DNA from 3 places in the Mesorhizobium sp. P2_B5 genome. Region 1 is predicted to be linked to each of the others. Evidence: predicted binding sites of a transcription regulator. Region 1 holds the regulator's gene; each other region holds the start of a gene.
The links. Region 1 encodes HrcA, which represses chaperone genes, less so after heat shock. Its sites were predicted from a motif close to GTTAGCACTCNCNNNNNGNGAGTGCTAAC; they were not measured.

Region 1 (7,709 bases):
CCGGCGTGCGGCGCATCGTCGACAAGTCCAATTATCCCTACCCCTGGGGCGCCAATGTGATGGTGTTCGAGCACTGGCTCGGGCTTGGCCGCAAGGCAGCGCTCAAGCTTGACGACCAGAACCGCGCATCGCGCCGCGAATACTGGATGATCAACGGCAATGCGGCCCGGCGCATGGTGCAGGACGTCTATCGCTTCAACGTCAACCAGCTGGGCGTCGCCAACGACACGATCAGCAGTGTTTACGTGCCGAAGCTCAATGACGGTCACGTCACGGTGACGCTCTACGAACACGATTTCAGCGACAGCCGCTTCGCGCAAGGGGCGAAGAAGTCCTTCGGCTCGGTCGGCCTCTTCAATCTCAGGGATACCGGTTTCGACGACCGCGTCTCATCGGCCGAGGTGATCCATACCTATCCCAAGGCGATACATCGGGACGTGCACTGGGGCAGCTCTTTGCCAAACCAATGGACTCAGGAAGGCCCGTCGACATGAGTGATGCGCCAGATGGTGCCGTTGGCATCCTCGGTGAGGATGAGCGCGCCGTCTTTGGCCACCGCGACGCCGACAGGCCGGCCCCAGACGGAGTCATTGGAAATGACGAAGCCGGTGATGAAATCCTCATACTCGCCGGTCGGCTTGCCATCCTTGAACTTCAGTCGCACCACCTTGTAGCCCGTGCGTACGCCGCGGTTCCAGGACCCGTGCAGGGCAACGAAGGCATCGCCCCTATACTCGGCCGGAAAATTGCCGCCGTCATAGAAGACGATGTTGAGCGGCGCCGAATGCGCCTGCATCAGCACGTCGGGGATGGTTGCCTTACCGGCAAGGTCTGGGCGCTCACCCTTGCGGCGCGGATCCTCATTGCTGCCGATATAGTACCAAGGCCAACCGTAGAAGGCGCCGTCCTTTACTGTGGTTGCGAATTCGAACGGAATGTTGTCGCCGAGCGAGTCCCGCTCGTTGACGACGCACCACAGCGCACCGGTCGCCGGTTGAACGGTCATACCAGAACAATTGCGCAGGCCAGTGGCAACGATGCGGCCATTCTTGCCATCGGGGTCGAAGGCCAGCACATCGGCGCGGCCGTCCTCCTCGCCCCAGGCAGCACCTGAAGGCATGGATTTGATCCAGGCGTCGAGGCCGCCGCGCGGTTCCTTCCCCATGCCCTCGGCGATATTCGATTCGGAGCCGACCGAGACATAAAGCGTCTTGCTGTCGGGCGAGAAGGCGATGTCGCGAGTCCAGTGGCCGCCCGAGGGAATGCCGGAGACAATCGTCTCCGGCTCACCGGAGGCTTTCAGATCGCCGTCGCGATAGGCGAAGCGCACCACGCTATCGGTGTTGGCGACATAAACCCACTGCGGCTTGTCGCCCGGCGGATAGAAGGCAATGCCGTAGGGTCGGCTCAGGTTGCTGGCAAAGATCGCTTTCTGGACGGGTTTTGCGCTACCCTTTCCGAGACGATAAACGCGTATCTCGTCGTAGTTGCTGTTGGCAACAAACAGGTCGCCATTCGGAGCAACGCGAACGACGCGCGGGTTGGCGATACCGGAGGCGATAAGCTCCGCTGTAAAACCCGGCAACACAACTGGATTGGCGCCTTCGGGCCTCTCCGCCACGCCGGGGCCATTGGATGCGGATTCGGTGACAAAGGGCGCCTGCAGGTCCTGCGGCTTGATCAGCCGGCGCACGCCCGGTTTGTCCGCCTTCCAGTCGCCGAAAGCGTCCTTGCCGGTCAGTAGCGGTTGATCGGCTTGCTGAGCGAAGGCACTGGTGGCCACAAGCAGGGCAAGGCTCGCGAAGCCGGCAATCCGGATCATGCTGTCCTCCTCGAATTCACGCAGGTCGGGGCGTCATGCAAAGAAGAGATATCGCGCGAGCGCCACAAAAGAGAAGCGTGCGCGCGCAGATTCAAGCGAAACCCGTCAGCTGTCTTCTTCCTCGACGTCGAGATCATCGTCGAGCCGCTTTTCAAGCGCGACGAGATCGTCCGGCAGCGGCAGGCCCATGGCGCGCATTTCGCGAAGTTTTTCGCGCAGCTGCTCCTGGATTTCGTGCTCGTCCTCGGGCTGGTTGACCATTTCCTCGAGCAGCAGACTGATCTGGGCCTTGAACGATTCAAGCGCCATTCTGCGCCCTCCTTTGCGGTGATCCCGGCTTCGGACTTATCTCAACATCCGGGTAATCAATTGGGCAGTGTAGTCGACCATGGGCACGATGCGGGCATAATTCAGCCTGGTAGGGCCGATGACGCCGAGCGCGCCGACGACCCGGGCGTCCTTGTCGCGGTAGGGCGCCACCACCAGCGACGAGCCGGAGAGCGAAAACAGCTTGTTTTCCGAGCCGATGAAGATGCGCACGCCGGGGCCGTCCTCGGCGAGGTCGAGCAGCTGGATCAGTCCGTCCTGCGTCTCCAGGTCCTCGAACAGGTGCCTGAGCAATTCGATGTCTGCCTGGGCGGTGACGTTTTCGAGCAGATTGGCGCGGCCGCGCACGATGAGACGCGCCGGCAGGCCGCTGTCGGCGCCCGCCCACACTGCCAGGCCTTTTTCGACGAGATCCTGCGACAGCGTGTCGAGGGCGGCCCTGGTCTCGTCCTTGATACGAGCGATCTCGATGCGCGCCTCGGCGAGCGTGCGGCCCCTGATATGGGCGTTTAGGAAGTTGGAGGCTTCGTGCAGCTGCGAGACGGTGATGCCGGCCGGCAGGTCGACGACACGGTTCTCGACATCGCCGTTCTGCGACACCATCACGGCCAGCGCCTTGGTCGGCTCAAGCTGGATGAACTCGATGTGCTTCAGCGCCACCTCGTTCTTGGTGGCCAGCACCAGGCCGGCGCCGCGCGACATGCCCGACAGCATCTGGCTGGCCTCGGTCAGCATGTGTTCCAGCGTCGCGCCCGAGCCGGAGGCGCGCACCTGCGCCTCGATGACGCGGCGTTCCTCGTCGGAAAGATCGCCGAGTTCCATGAAGGCATCGACAAAGAAGCGCAGGCCGGTCTGCGTCGGCAGCCGCCCGGCCGAGATGTGCGGGGCATAGATCAGGCCGAGATGTTCGAGATCGCTCATCACATTGCGGATGGTGGCCGGCGACAGCGACGACGGCAGGATGCGCGACAGGCTGCGCGATCCCACAGGCTCACCATCCTTGAGGTAGGAATCAACGATGCGCCGGAAAATGTCGCGCGAGCGCATGTCGAGCGACTGCAGCGCGGGTGCCAGCAGACTGGGTTCGGTGACTGCCTTGGTCATTCGGGCCAAAAACCTCCGGCTAAAGGATATAGACTTCCTTCGCCCCTGCGCAACCCGCTGCCGCACTTGCGGTCAGCGGCGTCTGTTCCAGATCGCCCGCTGCCGCGTTTGCGGCCAGCGGCGTCGCTCTTGCGATCGCCCAATGCCGTATGCGGTCACGGCGCCGCGTTTGCGGCCATTTTCCTTTGCGCCATGGGCTGCATGCGTCTACAAGCCGCCCACGCAACCGCAAAAAGAACAGAAAGAGGCCTCGATGCGCCCCTCCAAACGCCAAGCCGACGAAATGCGCGCCATCTCCTTCGAGCGCGGCGTGTCCAAACACGCCGAAGGCTCGTGCCTGGTGAAATTCGGCGACACGCATGTTCTGTGCACGGCGAGCCTGGAGGAAAAGGTGCCGGGCTGGATGCGCAATTCCGGCAAGGGCTGGGTGACGGCTGAATACGGCATGCTGCCGCGCTCGACCGGCGAACGCATGCGCCGTGAAGCTTCTGCCGGCAAACAAGGCGGCCGCACGCTGGAGATCCAGCGGCTGATCGGCCGTTCGCTGCGCGCGGTCGTGGACCTGCAGGCGCTTGGCGAACAGCAGATCACCGTCGACTGCGACGTCATCCAGGCCGATGGCGGCACCCGCACGGCCTCGATCACCGGCGGCTGGGTGGCGCTCTACGATTGCCTGCGCTGGATGGAAGCACGGCAGATGGCCAGCGTTGCCAAAGTGCTGAAAGACCATGTCGCGGCGATTTCCTGCGGCATCCATGACGGCCAGCCGGTCATCGATCTCGACTATATCGAGGATTCGTCGGCCGGCACCGACGCCAATTTCGTCATGACCGGCAAGGGTGGCATCGTCGAGATCCAGGGCACCGCCGAGGGCGAGCCTTTCTCCGAAGGGCAGTTCGCGGAGCTGATGGGTCTGGCCAAGAAGGGCATCCAAAGGTTGGTGAGTTTGCAGCAGATGGCTGTGGCCTGATTGAATTTACTGCGATGACGTCGGCGATCCTTCACACCCCCCTCTGGCCTGCCGGCCATCTCCCCCGCAAGGGGGGAGATCAGAGGTCGCTACCGTTTTTGCCAACCATCAACGTTGAGACGCTGCCAGCGGAACTGCCAATCTCCCCCCTTGCGGGGGAGATGCCCGGCAGGGCAGAGGGGGGTGCCTCGTGACTCCTTCTGCTGTTTTGGAATCCGCTCTCTACGTCACCGATCTCGCCGCCGCCGAAGCGTTCTACCGCGACATCCTCGGCCTCGACCTCCTCGGCAAAGTCGACGGCCGCCATCTCTTCTTCCGCTGCGGCGCCGGCGTTTTGCTGATCTTCAACGCCGAGGCGACCAAAATCCCGCCGGCACCGGATGCGCGGCTGAAAGTGCCGCCGCACGGCACGGTCGGCGAGGGCCATCTCTGCTTTGCGGCAAGCGCGGATGAACTCGGGCGCTGGAAGGCGCAACTTGAGGCGAAAAACATCGCCATCGAAAGCGAATTCGAATGGCCGCAAGGCGGGCGTTCGATCTACATACGCGACCCCTCGGGCAATTCGATCGAATTCGCCGAGCCACGGATCTGGGGCCTTTGATGCATTCTCTCGATGGAAAGAAGATCGTCGTCGCCAGCCACAATGCAGGCAAGCTGCGCGAATTCGCCGATTTGATGGGTCCGTTCGGCTTCGAGGCGAAGTCGGCCAAGGACTACGGCCTGCCGGAGCCGGACGAGACCGGCACCACTTTCGAGGAAAACGCCTATATCAAGGCCTTTGCCGCGGCTGAAGCCACTGGCCTGCCGGCGCTGTCGGACGATTCGGGCCTCTGCGTCGACGCGCTCGACGGCGCACCCGGCGTATACACCGCCAACTGGGCCGAAACCCCGGGAGGCACCCGCGATTTCGGCATGGCCATGCAGCGCACCGAAGTGGCCTTGCAGGAGGTCGGCGCGGCCGAGCCCAAGCAACGAACAGGCCGCTTTGTCGCCGTCATCTGCCTCGCCTTCCCAGATGGCGAAGCCGAATATTATCGAGGCGAGGCCGAGGGAACGCTGGTGTGGCCGCCGCGCGGCGAGCTCGGCTTCGGCTACGACCCGGTGTTTCTACCCGACGGTTTCGACAAGACGTTCGGCGAGATGAGCGCCGAGGAGAAGCATGGCTGGAAGCCCGGCCAGCCAACGGCGCTGTCGCACCGCGCCCGCGCCTTCCAGAAATTCGCCCGCGCCAGGTTAGGCTCAGCCTGATGCCGCTGGACCGCAGCCCGGGCTTCGGCGTCTACATCCATTGGCCGTTCTGCGCGGCCAAATGCCCGTATTGCGACTTCAACAGCCATGTCCGCCACCAGCCGGTCGACCAGCAGCGCTTTGCCCGCGCCTTCGAGACCGAGCTCGCGACGATGCGCGGGCGCACCGGGCCGCGCGAAGTGACCAGCATCTTTCTCGGCGGCGGCACGCCGTCGCTGATGCAGCCGCAGACGGTGGCGGCGGTGCTCGACGCCGTGGCCAAGAACTGGACCGTGCCCGATGGCATTGAGGTGACGCTGGAAGCCAATCCGTCCTCGGTCGAGGCTGAGCGTTTTCGCGGCTACCGCGCCGCCGGCGTCAACCGGGTGTCGCTCGGCGTGCAGGCGCTGAACGACAAGGATTTGCGTTTTCTCGGCCGGCTGCACAATGTCGAGGAAGCACTGCATGCCATCGGGCTGGCGCGTGAGATTTTTCCGCGGCTTTCCTTCGACCTGATCTATGCCCGTCCCGGCCAGACGCTGGACGCATGGCAAGCGGAGCTCGAACAGGCGATCGGCCACGCCGCCGATCATCTGTCGCTCTACCAGCTGACCATCGAGGAAGGCACGCCGTTCCACGCGCTGCATGCGGCGCACAAATTCACCATTCCCGACAATGATCGGGCAGCCGATCTCTACGCGCTGACGCAAGAGGTGAGCGCAGCGCATGGTTTGCCGGCTTACGAGATTTCCAACCACGCCCGGCCAGGCGCCGAAAGCCGGCACAATCTGACCTACTGGCGCTATGGCGAATATGTCGGCGTCGGGCCGGGCGCGCATGGCCGTTTCATCGAGAACGGCCACCGCACCGTCACCATCGCCGAGCGGATGCCGGAGACCTGGGCCAATCTGGTCGAGGCCAAGGGCCATGGCGTCACCGGCGGCGAAGTCTTGACGCGTTCGGAGGAGGCCGACGAGTTCCTGCTGATGGGGTTGCGGCTCGCCGAAGGCATCGACCTTACCCGCTACGAGGCGTTTTCCGGGCGCGGCTTGTCCAGCGCGCGGCTGTCGGTGCTGCAGGACGAGGGGCTGGTGGCGCCGATCGGCAATGCAAGGCTGCGCGCCACGCCGGCCGGCATGATCGTGCTCGACGCCGTGGTGGCGGATCTGGCGCGGTAAGCCCACAGGCCAAGTGGCTGGTCTGTGGTGGACGATTTATCGGCTCCAGTAAGGATGCTAGAAGTTCGGCTTGTTGAGCCGAAGGCGTGCCCGCGCCGTATCCGAGATGAGCCCTTCGATGAAGTTCCTGATCCACGAGACCTTGATGACATTGAACACGGATGATGTGTTCGAGTTTGGATTGACCGAAATCTTGAGATCTCCAGAGCATGACGACCTCTTTGAGGCTCAGGCGATTTTCATCAGAAACGCAACGGTCACATCGAAACTAAAATTGTCCCACTTGAGCGAATTCAGCGTTGTCCTCAGTTTCATAACATATATTGGAAATAAGCTTCGCGGGATCGCCAAGGATGAGTTGTTCGAGTTTGATCTGAATGGACTCACATTTGATCAGTACATCCCTCTCAGCAAAAATCAGCGTGATATCTGGGATGAGTAGTCGGTGAGGAACGTTCTCTTCGTCTGCAGCCAGAACCGGTTGCGCAGCCCGACTGCCGAGCACGTGTTTTCCCAAGCGCAGGGACATCGAGGTCGCCTCAGCCGGCACCAATCACGACGCCGACACGCCGCTGACGCATGAACTGGTGGCCTGGGCGGACATCATCTTCGTCATGGAAAAGGCGCACCGCACCAAATTGCAGAAGAAATTCAAGGCGAGCCTGAAGAAGGCGCGGGTGGTCTGCCTCGACATCCCTGATGACTATGAATTCATGGATCCGGAACTGGTGCGTCTGTTGGAGGTGCGCGTTTCGCGGTATCTCGGTTGAACAAGATGCGGGGCGTTGGCATCCATGCCTTCGTCATCCTTGGGCTTGACCCGAGGATCCATGCCGCGACCTTAGCCTAGTCTAGGAATTCGGCAGAACAGAATTCTGGACCGTTGCGACGCTTTGATGTCACGGCATGGATCCTATGGTCTGCGCCGCGTCGCTACGCTCCTTGCTTCGCCATAGGATGACGAAGGATCAACCGTCTCGCCCAACCGCAAAGGTCTGTGGGATCAAGCGTCGTGCTTGAAGCGGCGCTTGCCACGGTGCTTTTCGGTATGCGCGTCGCCGGGTCGGGCCGGCTTGGCGTC
Region 2 (7,709 bases), on a different contig from region 1:
TGTCCAGGATCTTGCCGGCAACGATCGAAGCTTCCGCACCGGCGTTCGAGGCGATCTGGCGGGCCGGAGCCTGCAGCGCACGACGAACGATGTTGATGCCGGCAGCCTGGTCGGCATTGGCGCCGGCAGCCTTGATGTTGGCCGAAGCGCGCAGCAGGGCGACGCCACCACCAGCAACGATGCCTTCTTCCACGGCCGCGCGGGTCGCGTTGAGGGCGTCATCGACGCGGTCCTTCTTTTCCTTGACTTCGACTTCCGTCGCGCCGCCGACGCGGATCACCGCAACGCCGCCCGCAAGCTTCGCGAGACGTTCCTGCAGCTTCTCCTTGTCGTAGTCCGACGTGGTCTCTTCGATCTGCTGCTTGATCTGGGCAACGCGGCCCTGGATCTCGGCCTTCTTGCCGGCGCCGTCAACGATGGTGGTGTTCTCCTTGGAGATCGACACCTTCTTGGCGCGGCCGAGCATGTTGAGGCCGACGTTCTCGAGCTTGATGCCGAGGTCTTCCGAGATGACCTGGCCACCGGTGAGGATGGCGATGTCTTCCAGCATGGCCTTGCGGCGATCACCGAAGCCCGGTGCCTTGACGGCGGCGATCTTCAGGCCACCGCGCAGCTTGTTGACGACCAGCGTGGCCAGAGCCTCGCCTTCGACGTCTTCCGAGATGATGAGCAGCGGCTTGGAGGTCTGCACGACGGCTTCGAGAACCGGCAGCATGGCCTGGAGGTTGGAGAGCTTCTTCTCGTGCAGCAGGATGTAGACGTCCTCGAGCTCGGCAACCATCTTGTCGGCGTTGGTGACGAAGTAGGGCGAGAGATAGCCGCGGTCGAACTGCATGCCTTCGACGACTTCCAGCTCGGTCTCGGCGGTCTTGGCTTCTTCAACCGTGATGACGCCTTCGTTGCCGACCTTCTGCATCGCTTCGGCGATCATGGCGCCGACCGACTCGTCGCCATTGGCCGAGATCGTGCCGACCTGGGCAACTTCCTCGGAGGTCTTGATCTTCTTGGCAGCCTTGCCGAGAGCCGCGACGACTTCGGTCACGGCCAGATCGATGCCGCGCTTCAGGTCCATCGGGTTCATGCCGGCGGCAACCGCCTTGTGGCCTTCCTGGACGATCGACTGCGCCAGAACGGTCGCGGTCGTGGTGCCGTCGCCGGCGATGTCGTTGGTCTTCGAAGCAACTTCGCGGACCATCTGCGCGCCCATGTTCTCGAACTTGTCTTCAAGCTCGATTTCCTTGGCAACGGTGACGCCGTCCTTGGTGATGCGCGGTGCGCCGAACGACTTGTCGATGACGACGTTGCGGCCCTTGGGGCCGAGCGTGACCTTCACCGCGTCGGCGAGGATGTTGACGCCGCGCAGCATGCGCTCACGGGCATCGCGGGAGAATTTTACGTCTTTAGCAGCCATGTTTTAGCTCCTGGCAGGGGCTTGCGATCAAGCCCGAAATTCAGTTGACGGTGAGGCCGATAATCAGCCGATGATGCCCATAATGTCGGATTCCTTCATGATCAGAAGGTCTTCGCCATTGAGCTTGACTTCGGTGCCCGACCACTTGCCGAACAGGATGCGGTCGCCAGCCTTGACGTCCAGGGGAACCAACTTGCCAGCTTCGTCACGAGCGCCGGAGCCGACGGCGATGATCTCGCCTTCCTGCGGCTTTTCCTTTGCCGTATCCGGGATGATGATCCCGCCGGCGGTCTTGGATTCGGATTCGACCCGGCGAACGACCACGCGGTCATGAAGCGGGCGGAACTTCGACTTTGCCATTTTTTCTTCCTCGAATGAGAACGGTGAGAACAGTTCCTCCATCCGGCGATGCCGGACATGCGTTAGCACTCACCAAGGGAGAGTGCTAACGTGGCGCTGAAATAGGCGCGTGGCTTTCGAGAGTCAAGGCGAGCGGTGGGCTCAATTTGCTCTAATTTGAGCCCACCGTGGTCTGACGGGAAGCCTAGCGACGCCTCGGCGATCCAAGCACCAGCAGAGGGCATCGTTCCGCCAGCGGATAGGAGCCGCTCGACACGACGCGCACTTCGCCGAACCACGCACTCGCCTCATCGACCAGCACGGCCAGCGTCGCGAAGCTGTAGCTTACGTCGGAGCCGGCATAGACGTCGATCGTGTTTATCGCGGCGATGCTCCATCCCGTCCGCGCGGCAAGGGCCTCGCGGTCGGGGAACAGGCCGTCGAATGTGTCGCGGATCATTCGCACCTGGATCGCGAAATCCGGGCCGCCCGTGGTGCACGCCATGGCGATCCGCCATTTGAGCGCATGGAAATTCTCGATCGCACCGGCCAGCACCTGGGCTTCAATGCTGGCCAGATCCTCGGTCGTTTCCGGAGCCGCGAAAACGCGGATCGCGGCACGCCCGCCGGGTCTCAGGACCCTGGCGATTTCGCCGTGCAGGCGATTGCGCGCCGCCTTCGAGGCGACGGCGGACAGGCATCCGTCGCCAATGACTGCCTCGGTGCTGGCCCCGGCAACCGGCAGATCCAGCCAGTTTCCAGCCATCGCGCTGCGCGAGGCATTGTCGCCAGCCCATACGCCCGAGATCATGGCCGCCGACTGGTCGACCGCCAGCATCGATCTGCCAAGCACGGCAAGTTCCGGCGTTACCCCAAGGAGCAGGACATCGGCATTTGCCAGGCTGACTTCACGCTCGAATATACCAACGGTTTCCGGCGTCGGCCGAAGCGGCGCGTCCAGCAGCCTCCAGTGACGGTGATAATTGTCCCAATGATTTCTCATGCTGCCTTGCAGAGTCCGAGACGTCTGGCTTTTGGTGTTCACAGTCGCCTATTAGAAAATTGCAGGAAATCAAAAGGCTGTCTGTGGCACGAATTGTCGTCGTAACGCATGAGCACGATCGGTTCCAGAGCGGCCGCAACCTCTTACTGCGCAGGTCGAGCCCCTATATGCTTTTCGATGTTCTCGAAGAACTGAAAAGGCGCGGCCATTCGGTCCGGATCCAGCAAGGCCCGGCCATGACGCACAGTGCCGACATCGCAATTCTACATGTCGATGCAACCGTCACACCGGCGGATTATCTCGACTATGCGCGGGGTTTTCCATTCTGCCTCAATCTCGCAACGGCCGACATCTCCAAGCGACGGGTCAGCGGCGCGTTGCTAACGTATGGCGACGCCTGGCAAGGCCCGGTCATCGTCAAAACCAATCTCAACAATCAGGGCATTCCGGAGACGTTCCTCAACCGGCGATCCAGACGCGCGGGCAAGCAGCCACCTTTTCCCGATGTGCAGGGGCTGCAGCCCTACGAGGTCTACGGGTCTGTTGGCGACGTCCCGGACGGCGTCTTCGGCGACGACGATCTGGTCGTGGAAAAGTTCATTGCCGAACGGGAACCCGATGGCTTCGCTATGCGGTTCTGGGTGTTTTGCGGAGAGAGCGAGCGTTGTACCCGCTACGTGTCACCAAACGGCCTCGTCAAGGCATCTGAAACGATCCGACGTGAGCCTGTCCCTGTTCCTGACGAGATCCGCGAGCGGCGACGAGAACTCGGCTTCGACTACGGCAAATTCGATTTCGTCATGCATGAGGGCAGGGCGATCCTGCTCGATGCCAACAAGACGCCGGGCCGTCCCAAAAACCTGGTGAAAATGTTTGCGGCCGGCGCCGCCCATCTGGCCGACGGCTTCGAGGGCCTCATGCACCGGGCGCGATAGGCAGTGCTTCTCGCCTAAAGGAACTGGCGCAGCTGCGTATGGATGATCGACCGGTAGTCCTCGATAGTATGGCGGCTTTCCGTTTCGTCCTGGGTCAGCGCCATGCGCACGACGCCTCCGGCAAGCTGGAAGATCAGGAAGACCATGCGCCCGAACTCTTCGCGCCGTTCGGCCGCGAGAAACGGACCGACATGATCGCAGAACATCGCCGCCTGGCGCCGGGTTTCGGCGATATCGAGATTTTGCAGCGCCTTGTCGGCCTGGATGGCGTTCTGCAGGTCCTGGATGGCCGGGTCACCGGCGACACGTTCATAGTAATCGTCGAGTAGTCGGTCGGCGGCGGCGATGACGTCGCTCAGTCCGCCAATGTCGGCAACGATCACGGCAAGCCGGGCGCGGCTCACTTCCGAGAAACGCTCGTAGAGCATCGCCAGGATCGCCGACTTGTTTGGGAAGTAATGATAGACGGTGGCGATCGGCCCGCCGGCCAGCGCGCCGACTTCCTTCATGGTGACGGCGTCGATGCCCTTTTCGCCGATCAGCCGCATGGTGGTCGACAGGATGGCGTCGATGCGCTCGCGGCTGCGCTCCTGCTTCGGCCTGCGCCTCGGTTCGGTCGCCGTTCTCACTGCTTCGTTCATGCCGCCACCCTCTCGATCGTCAAAACCATTCGATCCCCAGCCTTGCTGATGCCGCGCCTCACCAATGATTGACAAACGAATATGATCGAGTATCAGTTTCTAAATACTGACAGATTGTCAGTTTTTGTGCCGTCAGGCAAGGACGTTTGGGAGACGCCCGTGACTTCTGTTCGTAACGCCGATGCCGGAAACGGCGACTGGCTGGTCGGCAATCCGACCGCCGCGCAACTGGCCTCGGCGCTGTGGATCGGTTCGGTCGGCCTGCTCATCCTCGGCCTGCAGCCGGTGTTACTCGGCGCGCTCTACACCGAGGGCCATGTCAGCGGCGACGAACTCGCGCTGGTCGCCACGGCGGAGATGATCGCCATCGGCATTGGGTCAGCCGTTGTCGCGATGCTGCTGTCCGCCCGCAATATGCGTTGGAAGAGTGCGATCCTGCTGGTCCTGCTGGCGCTGGCGAACTGGGCAACCGCCTATGCGGTCAACCCGAATTCGCTGATTGGCGCCCGCACTGTCGCCGGTCTCGCCGAAGGTGGCCTGGTGGCGGTCGCCACCGAACTGATCGCCCGATCGCGCCGGGCCGAGCGCATCGGCGGCTATTTCGTCACCATCCAGACCCTGGCGCAATGCGCGCTGGCGCTTTTGCTGGCGCTTTACGTCATCCCGGCTGCCGGATCGGCGGGCGGCTTCATCGTTCTTGCCGTCGTCTGCATCGCCTCGCTGGCGGTCGCCTTCATCGTCCCGGACAACTATGCCGACCTGCCGAAGGAGGAGAATTTCGGCAATGTGCTGACTGTGCCTTCGATCACCGCTCTGCTGTGCGTCTTCTGCTACTTCATGTTCTTCGGCTCGGTCTGGGCGTTTCTCGAGCCGCTCGGCGCGCAATACGGCATTGACGGGCGCACCGTCGGCCTGATCGTCTCCGCCAGCCTTGCGATCCAGGTGCTGGGCGCGATGACGGCGACCGTCTTCGAAGCGCGCATCGACTACCGCTTCGCCATAGTGGCGATCGGCGTGGTCGCTGTCGCCTGTTCCGCCGTGCTCGCCGGCAGCCCCAGCCTGGCGATATTCTGGGCCGCCGCGCTGGTCATGGGCTTCATCCTTCTGTTCATCGTGCCCTATCAGATCCGGCTGGCGATCACCGCCGACGAGACGCGCACTGCCGTGCTCCTGGTGCCGGCTGCTCAACTCTTCGGTCTGGCCATCGGGCCGATCGCGGCATCGCTGCTGATCGACGGCAAGGATTTTCGGCCGGTACCGGAATTCGCCGCCGCGAGTGCCGCGGCCAGCGTCGTAATGCTCGGCCTGTTCATACTGGTCGCGCGCCGCCGCCGCGCCATCGCCTGACCGAAACCATTCGTTCCCGAAGACACGATGGCGTGAGCGTTCAGTCACGATACTTGACTAAGTCAAATAAATGATCGATCGTTCTGGGGCAGGAGGCTGACCATGACGATCCATCATCAACCCGGCAAGGAACGCATCGACGCGGTGCGGGCTTTCAACCGCTTCTACACCCGCCAGATTGGTCTGCTCGACGAAGGCCTGCTGAAAAGTGCCTTCTCGTTGACCGAAGCGCGGGTGCTTTACGAACTGGCGCATCGCGACGGCCTGACGGCCACTGATCTCATTCGCGATCTCGGCCTCGACGCCGGCTATGTCAGCCGACTCCTGAAGAAGTTCGAGCACTTGCAGCTGATTTCGCGCACGGCACTGGCGTCGGATGCGCGGCAATCGTCGATCACGCTGACGCCGGCGGGGCGGCAGGCTTTCGCGCCGCTGAACCGGGGTTCGCACGACCAGGTCGCGGCCTTGCTTGAGCGGCTTCCGGCTGCCGAACAGGACCGGCTGGTCAAGGCCATGCAGACGGTGCAGCAGCTCCTGGGCGAGAGCCCGGAGCCCAAAGTCCCCTATATGCTGCGGCCGCTGCAGGTCGGCGACATCGGCTGGATCGTGCGTCGCCAGGGGCAGATCTACGCGCAGGACTATGGCTGGGACGAAACCTATGAGGCGCTGGTCGCCGAAATCCTAGGTGCCTTCGTAAAATCCTTCGATCCAAAATGGGAGCGCAGCTGGATCGCCGAGCGGCAAGGCGAGGTGGTCGGCTCGGTCTTCGTCGTGCGCAAGTCGGACGAGGTGGCAAAACTGCGCCTGCTCTATGTCGAGCCTTCGGCGCGTGGCCTCGGTATCGGCAAGCGGCTGGTCGAAGAGTGCATCGGCTTTGCCCGCGCCAAGGGCTACAAGACGTTGACCCTGTGGACCAACGACATCCTCACCGCCGCCCGTCACATCTATGAAAATGCCGGCTTCAAGCTGGCGGATGAGGAACGTCACCACGCCTTCGGCAAGGATCTGGTCGGCCAGAACTGGAACCTGGAGCTTTAGCGCCTCACGCGCGAACCGGGATCCAGATCTCCAGCCCGCCATTGCCGCTGCGCGGATCGAACTCCGGCCCATAGCGCTCGAATTCGGGGCCGTCCGCTATCTCGTGCCCGGAGGCCGGCAGCCATTTGTTCCAGATCGTGTTGACGGTGCGGCGGATTGTCGAGATGTGCTCGGCATGGGTGAAGACGGCGTATTTCTGTGCCGGCACCCGTACGCGGGAAAGCTCTTTCGGCAGGTCGGAGAAATCCAGCACTTCGATGCCGGCGATATAGTCGAAATTGCCGGCGTCGTCGCCGTTGACGCAGACGCCATAGGCGACATCGCCGGTCTCGCCCGGAATGTTGCCGATATAGGGACCGAAGCGCTGCCACTGCATCGGAATGGCGGCGCTGGATTCGCAGCTGTAGCGCTCGCCGAGGCCGGCGATGAGGAACGGCCGGCCGGCCTCGAAGCGCGGCGGCGGCAGTGAGGCGAGGAAGGATTGGTCCATCAGGATCGGCTCCACGAGGTCGAGATTTTTGAGGCTCCCCTGCGCGCGCACCAGTTCCGGCGTGGTGCCGAACTGGTCGCGGAAGGCACGGGTGAAGGCCTCATGCGAGGCGTAGCCGGCATCGAGCGCGACCGCGAGAATGTCGGGCGCGCCGGAGGCCAGCTTGCGCGCCGCTTCGGTCAGCCGGCGCGCACGCATATAGCCCATCACTGAACGTCCGGTGGCTGCGCAAAAGGCGCGCGTCACATGAAAGCGCGACACCCCGCTGCTTCGCGCGACATCGTCGAGCGAGATCGCTTCCGGCAGATGGCTTTCGACAAACCACAGCGCTTTCTCGGTCGGGTTCATGGCTCTCCTTCTCGCTTTGGCTTGATCATCTTGCCGTCTTCCTTCGCTGCCAGTTTGATCGAAATTGCGCATCCGGCGCAATCAAACCGTGTGGACTGATGCCGGCACGGCTCTGGCGCAATGCAGCGACTTGAATAGTAAGCACGCTTATTATATA
Region 3 (7,709 bases), on a different contig from region 1:
GACCAGCGCGTCGGCCAGCTGCCGGTTGAGATCCTTGTCATCTTCGACAACGAGTACGCGCATGATCGATCCGGCCTGTTGATGTCTCAGATATAGGCCGATTCCGGCGGCCTGGGAAACGAGCCCTGTAAAGGGAAGATTGGGGGGGTCAGTTCGCCGGGACGACGATCTCGGAACGACGCGGACGCTGGCCGTCCTTGCCGGGCACCAGAACGACAATGACGCAGACCTCCTGGCCGCCACGCGTCGACTGCGAAGCCTTGGCCAGTGTGCCGCCATTCTGCTCGGCAACCTGCTGACCGATCGCGTAGCAATCGGCCGCGGCCGCCGGCGTCGCCTGCGACGCCAACACGCCGGCGATGCCAAGCGCCAGCGTCGCGGTTCTGAGATGGGAGCGAAGCGTTTTCATGGTCGGCGTTGTAACGCAACTGTGCTGAACGTGAAATGAACGGTGAACGGTTGAAAATCCATCCCCGCAATATCCCCTGCGCGCGAAACGAATGAATGCGATCATGCCGCCCAGTCCCCTCAGACCGGGAATGGGATTCATAGCCGGAAAACCGGCAGCTCGGCTATGGTTTTTGCGAACAGGTTCTCAAGTCGTAGATGGATTGGGGAAGAGGTCAAGGCGCGACCATCCTCAGGGGCGCCCTAATTAGCGTAGGAAACGCCAAACCATCGGAGTGGGCCATGACGGATAATGATCTTGCCGACCTCTACCGGGGCTACATCGCCTGCCTGAATGCCCAGGACTGGGCCAATCTCGGAAAGTTCGTCGGCAATGAAGTTCAGCACAATGGCGAAATGCTCGGCCTTTCAGGCTATCGCCGCATGCTCGAAGGCGATTTCGAGGCCATTCCCGATCTCGGTTTCAACATCGAACTGCTGGTCTGCCAACCACCGCGCGTGGCGGCGCGCCTGTATTTCGACTGTCATCCCAAGGGAATGCTGTTCGGCCTGCCGGTGAATGGCAAGCGCGTGTCGTTCGCCGAGAATGTTTTCTACGAATTCGGAGAGGGTCGCATCCGCGAGGTGTGGTCGGTCATCGACAAGGCCGAGATCCAGGCGCAGATTTAGGCTGCTTCTATCAATTTTGCTGCGTGATGGCGCGAATCCGCAGCAGCCCGTGATGGAGCGCTAGATCCTCGTCATAGCGCGCCTCGGCGAACTCCAGCGACAAGCGTGTCTGGTCGCGCGAGCCGGTGGCGAATGCAGCGCCGTCGAGGCGCGCCCGGATGCTGTCCATGATCAGACGCGTCTCGGCCTCGCCTTGCGCCTTCGACCAGACATGCAGCGTGATCAGCTGGTCGTCATCGTTGTCGGCGCCGGTGTCGAGATCGAAAGCGCTGGTCCGGCCATAGGTGACATAGGGGAAGGCGGCACTGTCGGCAGCCTGCTCGCGCAATCCGGCGCCGCCGAGCAGCGCCGTCAGCGAGGCGTCGCTCTTCAATCTCATGAACAAGGCTTGCAGCAAATCGCCGGGCGCCGTCATCCTCGTCTCCGTTCGCCTGTCGTGCCTAGAGCATGATGTCGTCCGAAAACCGCTTCACACTTTTCGGCATCATGCTCTGGAACAAACCTCATCCCGCACCAGTTTCGCGCGCAACCTAACTGCGTTGCACCGGTTTCGCCAGATAATGGCCGGCCCGCTGCAAGTTGCGAATCGGGCGGCATGGCCGTTTCAGGGACCGGTTTTTATTTGGCATGCAGGGAGTTTCAAGAAGGGTGTTATGAGGAGGCCTGTTTTCTCCGACAATTCGAGGTCATTTCATGCGAACGCCATCGCTGCTGCCGGCTTTTGGAAAGCTCGGCGTCAAGCCGCCGGTCGTGATTGCGGCAGCACCCACGCTGTCCAAGGGCATGAACAGCGCAGCTTTGCGCATGCGGAAGGTTCTTTCCGCGCACGGCGGCCTGATCCTGAAGCTGTCGGTGCTGGTCTGGACGATCCTGATCCTGGCGGCGGCATTTTTCATGTCACGGGCCTGACGCCGCGATGGCAAACCGCTACGCCTTGCGCATGGACCAGCCTGAGAGCTGGACTATCTTCGACATCTTCACCGGCCAGCCTGTCGAGCTCAAGCATCAGGTCATGGTCGGCATGACTGTGCGCGATGCGGAAGCGACGGCCGACCGCCTGAACAGCCGGGACGTCAAGCGGCGGGCAAAAGCCGACCGCAAATCCTGATCCAGGTCGATCGCAGCCGGGAGCTAACTGAAATCCGCGGCGGTGAGCACATATATGCTCTTGCGGGTGCGCGCATAGGCCTTGCTGGCGATGTCATGGATGGATCTGGACGCCGTATCGAAGGCTGCCAGATAGGTGGCTTCCGAGGTCGCCGTCCCCGACGGCGCCTTCGAGATTGCATCGGCAGCGACAGAGAAGGAAATCTGGAACATGCCGTCATGGCCGACAAAGCGGATGCGCTTGCCGGCCTCGTCATAGCTGCGGCTTGGATTGGGGAATGTCAGGCTCATGACTTGGCTCCCTTGGGTGCGGCGGCAGCCTTCTTGACTGTCGCCCGCTTCTTCTTCGGTGTCGGATTCAGGGCTTCCTCAACGCGGTCGGCCTCTTCCTTGGCCAGGCGCAATCCCCTGAGCCTTGCGGTCTTGATCTCCCTGGCTCTGGCCTCGGATACGTAATCGGAGGTTGCCTTGTTGCGCTCGGCCGTCTTCTTCTGCTTGTCCATGAAGCGGGCCTCAGCTTTTTCCATGATGCTCTGATTGCCGTCGGCCATCGCTTAAATCTCCCTTGTGCCTGAAACCGTTGAAATGAAACTTTCCATATAAATAGTCGCTTTGGCGCAGAAATTCAATTTTTTGAATTATTTAGACGGATCGCGATATCTGGAAATCCACAGGCCACATAATACTTTTTAATATTTTGAGTTGCCCGTGAATAATTTTTGGCACTCCTATCTATCGAGTGCCAACGCGCCTATAAGAGCGGTGTGGCCGCCTGTGCAGGCCCCAGAAAGAAGTTCTCATGAAGTTTCGGCCACTCCACGACCGCGTCGTCATCCGGCGCGCCGAAGGCGATACCAAATCCAAGGGCGGTATCATCATTCCCGACAATGCCAAGGAAAAGCCGCAGGAAGGCGAAGTCATCGCCGTCGGCCCCGGCGCACGCGACGAAAACGGCGCGCTTGTTCCGCTCGATGTCAAGGCAGGCGACTTGATCCTGTTCGGCAAATGGTCGGGCACCGAGGTCAAGATCGATGGCGAGGACCTTCTGATCATGAAGGAAGCCGACATCATGGGCGTTATCGAAAAGGCCGTCGAAGCCAAGAAGGCCGCCTGACTGAAGCGCCGCGCATCTGCGCGGTGACGGTCCACTCCAAATGCGAACTGGATGAAAAAAATGTCTGCCAAGGAAATCAAATTCTCCACCGACGCGCGCGACCGCATGCTGCGCGGCGTCGAGATCCTCACCAATGCGGTGAAGGTCACGCTTGGCCCCAAGGGCCGCAACGTCATCATCGACAAGGCCTATGGCGCGCCGCGCATCACCAAGGACGGAGTCACCGTCGCCAAGGAAATCGAGCTTGCCGACAAGTTCGAGAACATGGGCGCGCAGATGGTGCGCGAAGTGGCTTCGAAGACCAACGACCTCGCCGGTGACGGCACCACCACCGCCACGGTGCTGGCCGCCTCGATCCTGCGCGAAGGCGCCAAGCTCGTCGCCGCCGGCATGAACCCGATGGATCTCAAGCGCGGCATCGACCAGGCTGTCGCCGCCGTGGTCAAAGACATCAAGGCGAAGGCCAAGAAGGTCAAGTCGTCGGCCGAGATCGCCCAGGTCGGCACCATCGCCGCCAATGGCGACGCCACCGTCGGCGCCATGATCGCCAAGGCGATGGATAAGGTCGGCAATGACGGCGTCATCACCGTCGAGGAAGCCAAGACCGCCGACACCGAACTCGACGTCGTCGAAGGCATGCAATTCGACCGCGGCTATCTCTCGCCCTATTTCGTCACCAATGCCGACAAGATGCGCGTTGAATTGGAAGAGCCTTACGTCCTCATCCACGAGAAGAAGCTCGGCAATCTGCAGGCGATGCTGCCGATCCTCGAGGCGGTGGTGCAGAGCGGCCGGCCGCTGCTGATCATTTCGGAAGACGTGGAGGGCGAAGCGCTGGCGACGTTGGTCGTCAACAAACTGCGCGGCGGCCTCAAGGTCGCGGCCGTCAAGGCACCGGGCTTCGGGGACCGCCGCAAGGCGATGCTGGAAGACATCGCGGTGCTGACATCGGGCCAGATGATTTCCGAGGATCTCGGCATCAAGCTCGAAAACGTCACCATCGAGATGCTCGGTCGCGCAAAGCGGGTGCTGATCGAGAAGGACACCACCACGATCATCGACGGCGCCGGCACCAAGGCGACCATCCAGGCGCGCATCGCCCAGATCAAGGGGCAGATCGAAGAGACGACGTCCGACTACGACAAGGAGAAGCTGCAGGAGCGGCTGGCCAAGCTCGCCGGCGGCGTTGCCGTCATCCGCGTCGGCGGCGTCACCGAGTCGGAAGTGAAGGAAAAGAAGGACCGCATCGACGACGCACTGAACGCCACGCGCGCGGCAGTGGAAGAAGGCATCGTGCCTGGCGGCGGCGTGGCGCTTCTGCGCGCCAGGTCGGCTCTGGCCGGACTGACCGGCGCCAATGAAGACGTGACGGCGGGCATTTCGATCGTGCTGCGCGCGCTCGAAGCGCCGATCCGCCAGATCGCCGAGAATTCCGGTGTCGAAGGCTCGATCGTCGTCGGCAAGCTGTCCGACAGCAAGGATCACAATCAGGGCTTTGACGCCCAGAACGAGACCTATGTCGACATGATCAAGGCCGGCATCGTCGATCCGGCGAAAGTGGTGCGCACCGCACTGCAGGATGCCGGCTCGATCGCAGCGCTTCTGATCACCGCCGAAGCGATGATCACCGACGTCCCGGCCAAGGATGCAGCACCCGCGGGCGCCGGCGGCGGCATGGGCGGCTACTGACCACCCGCCTGAAAGGCCCGCCCGGGAAAGCCGGACGGGCGTAAACAGAACAGCGGCCGCCGGGGCATTTCCCCGGCGCGCCCAAGGATTTCCGTCAGTCAGCAGTCAGCAACGACAGGGAGATCGATAGATGATCAATTTCGCCCCGAAGCCAAATGCTGTGCCCGCGACCAAGCCGGCCGAGGAAAGCCGCTTCGATCGCATTCGCCGGCTTGCCGCCGACAAGCACAGGCAGACCGATGCCGGCACCATACGCCGCGAACCACCGAAGACCGGCGACAAGCGGCCCATGTGAGACGCGCGCTGCGTTCCCTCAAGAGGCCGGCACGCCCTACGTGTCGAGGATACCGGTGACCGGCTGCGCCAACACCCACGCCGGGGCGCCTGTCTCCTTCACCGTCGGGCGCAAGCCAGGCTGAAGCCCTCCAGGAGGCGAAGGAAAAGCTTATCGTCCAATCCAGCCTCCACTGCGCTATGAATTCGCAGTCATCGGCCGCCCTGGGGCAGGTCCTTGAAGGTCATTTGAAGCGTAATTATATCAACAACTAAGCGTGCGGTGCACGCGAAACGTAGTGCTTTGGTCAAGCTTCTCTATGGAGGTTGTCATGGCCAATAAACTCATGGAAGGAAAACGTGGCCAGGATCTGATTAATCTGATCCTTGCCGTTTGCCTGTTCGTCTCACCCTGGATAGTCGGCTTCGCTGCTGAAACCACTGCCGCTTACAACGCCTGGATTGTTGGCGTTGTGCTCGGTGCGCTGGCTTTCGCGACGCTTTCCGTATTCGCCGAGTGGGAAGAGTGGGTGAATCTTGTTCTCGGGCTCTGGCTGATCGTGTCGCCCTGGCTGCTTGGTTTTATGGCGAACGCAAACGCAATGGGAACCCATGTGGTTCTTGGCGTGCTGGTGGTTCTCGCATCGGCCTGGGCAGTCTGGGACGTTCATCACCCGCACGCGCATGCGTGATCGGTGACGACAAAGGAGGGGCCCGGCGCGTGAGCGGCGGGCTCCGCTGATCGCTGAGAGCGATACGCCGGCCCGTGAGCCGGGCCGCGTGCATCGCGTGCATATAGCGTGAAAAACAGGACCGCCCGGCCAATATCCCGGCGGCCCAGCAGATTACCATTGCCGGTTGCGTTCCTTTCACGAGACCGGTGCTGCCCCGCCCTGTTCGGTGCGCCGCGCTATGAATTCATCGAGAAAACCTGATGTAGCAGCCGCCGAAGCCGGCGGCTGGAAGTCGGCAAGCACCCGCTTCCAGATGCCGGTGGCGCGCTCGGTGGCCGACTTCGAACCGGACTGCGTCCAGTTGCCGAAATTCGACCAGTCGGCAACCAGCGGCTCGTAGAAGGCGGTGCGGTAGCGCGCCATGGTGTGGCCGGCGGAGAAGAAATGCCCGCCGGGCTGGACTTCGGCGATGGCCTCGAAGCCGATCGCGTCGTCGTCGCCAGGAGTTGCCGCGCAAAGCTCGGCAATCGACTGCACTGCCTCGATGTCGGTGATCAGCTTCTCGAAAGAGACACTCAGGCCACCCTCTAGCCAGCCTGCGGCGTGGATGCAGACGGTGGCGCCGGCAAGCACCGAACCCCAAAGGGCGAACTGCGACTCATGAGCTGCCTGCGCATCGGAAATGTTGGCGGCACTGCCGGCACCCGAACGCCAGGGAAGGCCGATGAAGCGCGCCAGTTGGCCGGCCCCAAGTGTCGCCTTGACGTGTTCGGGCGTGCCGAATGCCGGCGCGCCCGACTTCATGTCGACATTGGAGGAGAAGGAACCGTAAAGCACGGGTGCGCCCGGGCGCACGATCTGCGCCAGGGCCAGACCGGCGAGCGCCTCGGCATGCTGCAGCGTCAGCGCGCCGGCGACCGTGATCGGCGCCATGGCCCCGGCCAGGCAGAACGGCGTGATGACTAGGACCTGCCCGGCGCGGGCGAAGTCGATGATGCCTTGCGCCATCGGAATGTCGAGCTGGCGCGGTGAATTGGTGTTGATGATGGTGTAGCAATGGGCGCCAGCGCGAAATTCATCCTCTGACAGCCCGCGCGCCAGCCGGATCATCTCAAACCCATCCTCGACCTGCGGCGTTCCACGAGCGAAGACAAAAGGGAACTTGTCGGACAGCGTCAACTGCGCGCGGTTGACGGCATAGTGGCGTAAACGGTTGTCGACATCCTGCGGCTCGATGCAGGGGCAAAGCATATGCAGTATGTCGAAATGCTGGATGAGCTTGGTCAATTCCTCGAAGGCGCTGAGCGTTCCCGGCCGGCGGCCGCGTTCGAGATCGGTGACGTTAGGTGCGCCAGCGCCGGCGAGGAAGGTCATGGAGCCGAGTTCGAGCGTGAGGTCTCGGCTGCGATCGCCGGCCAGCGCCGGGATCGACTTTGGCGCCGAGGCCAGTGCGGCCGCGACGATGTCTCGACCGATGCGCACCATCTGGCTGTCCTCATCGACCAGCGCACCGGCTTTCGCGTAAATCGCGCGCGCCTCGGGCAGCAGCACCTTGATGCCGAGCTCTTCCAGTACGCGCAGCGCCGTGTCGTGGATGGCGACGACGCGATCGTCCGAAAACACCGGCTGCGGCAGGAACGGGTTTTTGAGCGAACGATAATTCGGGTGGCGGCTCGACCCGCTGCCGGCCTCACCGGTGTGTCCGCGCCGGCGCTCGCGCCTGGTCTCCCTTATGACATCATCGACCATGGCCACCACTCCTCATTGCCTCATTG

Region 2: a site for HrcA is predicted at 1,833-1,861, ahead of groES (co-chaperone GroES). Genes of this name have one in related genera too.
Region 3: a site for HrcA is predicted at 2,903-2,931, ahead of AC1D1N_RS19985 (co-chaperone GroES). Genes of this name have one in related genera too.

The regions. Positions count from the first base shown of each region.
Region 1 is NZ_JBFUDJ010000001.1:809,583-817,291, reverse strand. Features, by position in the region: gene AC1D1N_RS04165 (hypothetical protein) at 1-494, shown strand, start outside; gene AC1D1N_RS04160 (PQQ-dependent sugar dehydrogenase) at 473-1,822, opposite strand; gene AC1D1N_RS04155 (hypothetical protein) at 1,928-2,131, opposite strand; gene hrcA (heat-inducible transcriptional repressor HrcA) at 2,168-3,253, opposite strand; gene rph (ribonuclease PH) at 3,507-4,223, shown strand; gene AC1D1N_RS04140 (VOC family protein) at 4,414-4,824, shown strand; gene rdgB (RdgB/HAM1 family non-canonical purine NTP pyrophosphatase) at 4,824-5,471, shown strand; gene hemW (radical SAM family heme chaperone HemW) at 5,471-6,628, shown strand; gene AC1D1N_RS04125 (hypothetical protein) at 6,747-7,070, shown strand; partial or broken gene AC1D1N_RS04120 (low molecular weight protein tyrosine phosphatase family protein) at 7,074-7,398, shown strand; gene AC1D1N_RS04115 (hypothetical protein) at 7,632-7,709, opposite strand, start outside.
Region 2 is NZ_JBFUDJ010000011.1:98,394-106,102, reverse strand. Features, by position in the region: gene groL (chaperonin GroEL) at 1-1,411, opposite strand, end outside; gene groES (co-chaperone GroES) at 1,475-1,771, opposite strand; gene AC1D1N_RS26675 (class I SAM-dependent methyltransferase) at 1,956-2,753, opposite strand; gene AC1D1N_RS26670 (hypothetical protein) at 2,921-3,688, shown strand; gene AC1D1N_RS26665 (TetR/AcrR family transcriptional regulator) at 3,703-4,329, opposite strand; gene AC1D1N_RS26660 (MFS transporter) at 4,489-5,676, shown strand; gene AC1D1N_RS26655 (bifunctional helix-turn-helix transcriptional regulator/GNAT family N-acetyltransferase) at 5,779-6,714, shown strand; gene AC1D1N_RS26650 (GyrI-like domain-containing protein) at 6,719-7,552, opposite strand.
Region 3 is NZ_JBFUDJ010000006.1:3,732-11,440, reverse strand. Features, by position in the region: gene AC1D1N_RS20025 (response regulator transcription factor) at 1-63, opposite strand, end outside; gene AC1D1N_RS20020 (hypothetical protein) at 149-409, opposite strand; gene AC1D1N_RS20015 (ester cyclase) at 691-1,077, shown strand; gene AC1D1N_RS20010 (DUF3168 domain-containing protein) at 1,088-1,492, opposite strand; gene AC1D1N_RS20005 (hypothetical protein) at 1,771-1,986, shown strand; gene AC1D1N_RS20000 (hypothetical protein) at 1,994-2,185, shown strand; gene AC1D1N_RS19995 (DUF1488 family protein) at 2,209-2,475, opposite strand; gene AC1D1N_RS19990 (hypothetical protein) at 2,472-2,735, opposite strand; gene AC1D1N_RS19985 (co-chaperone GroES) at 2,984-3,298, shown strand; gene groL (chaperonin GroEL) at 3,359-4,987, shown strand; gene AC1D1N_RS19975 (hypothetical protein) at 5,118-5,282, shown strand; gene AC1D1N_RS19970 (SPW repeat protein) at 5,593-5,952, shown strand; gene AC1D1N_RS19965 (trimethylamine methyltransferase family protein) at 6,130-7,683, opposite strand.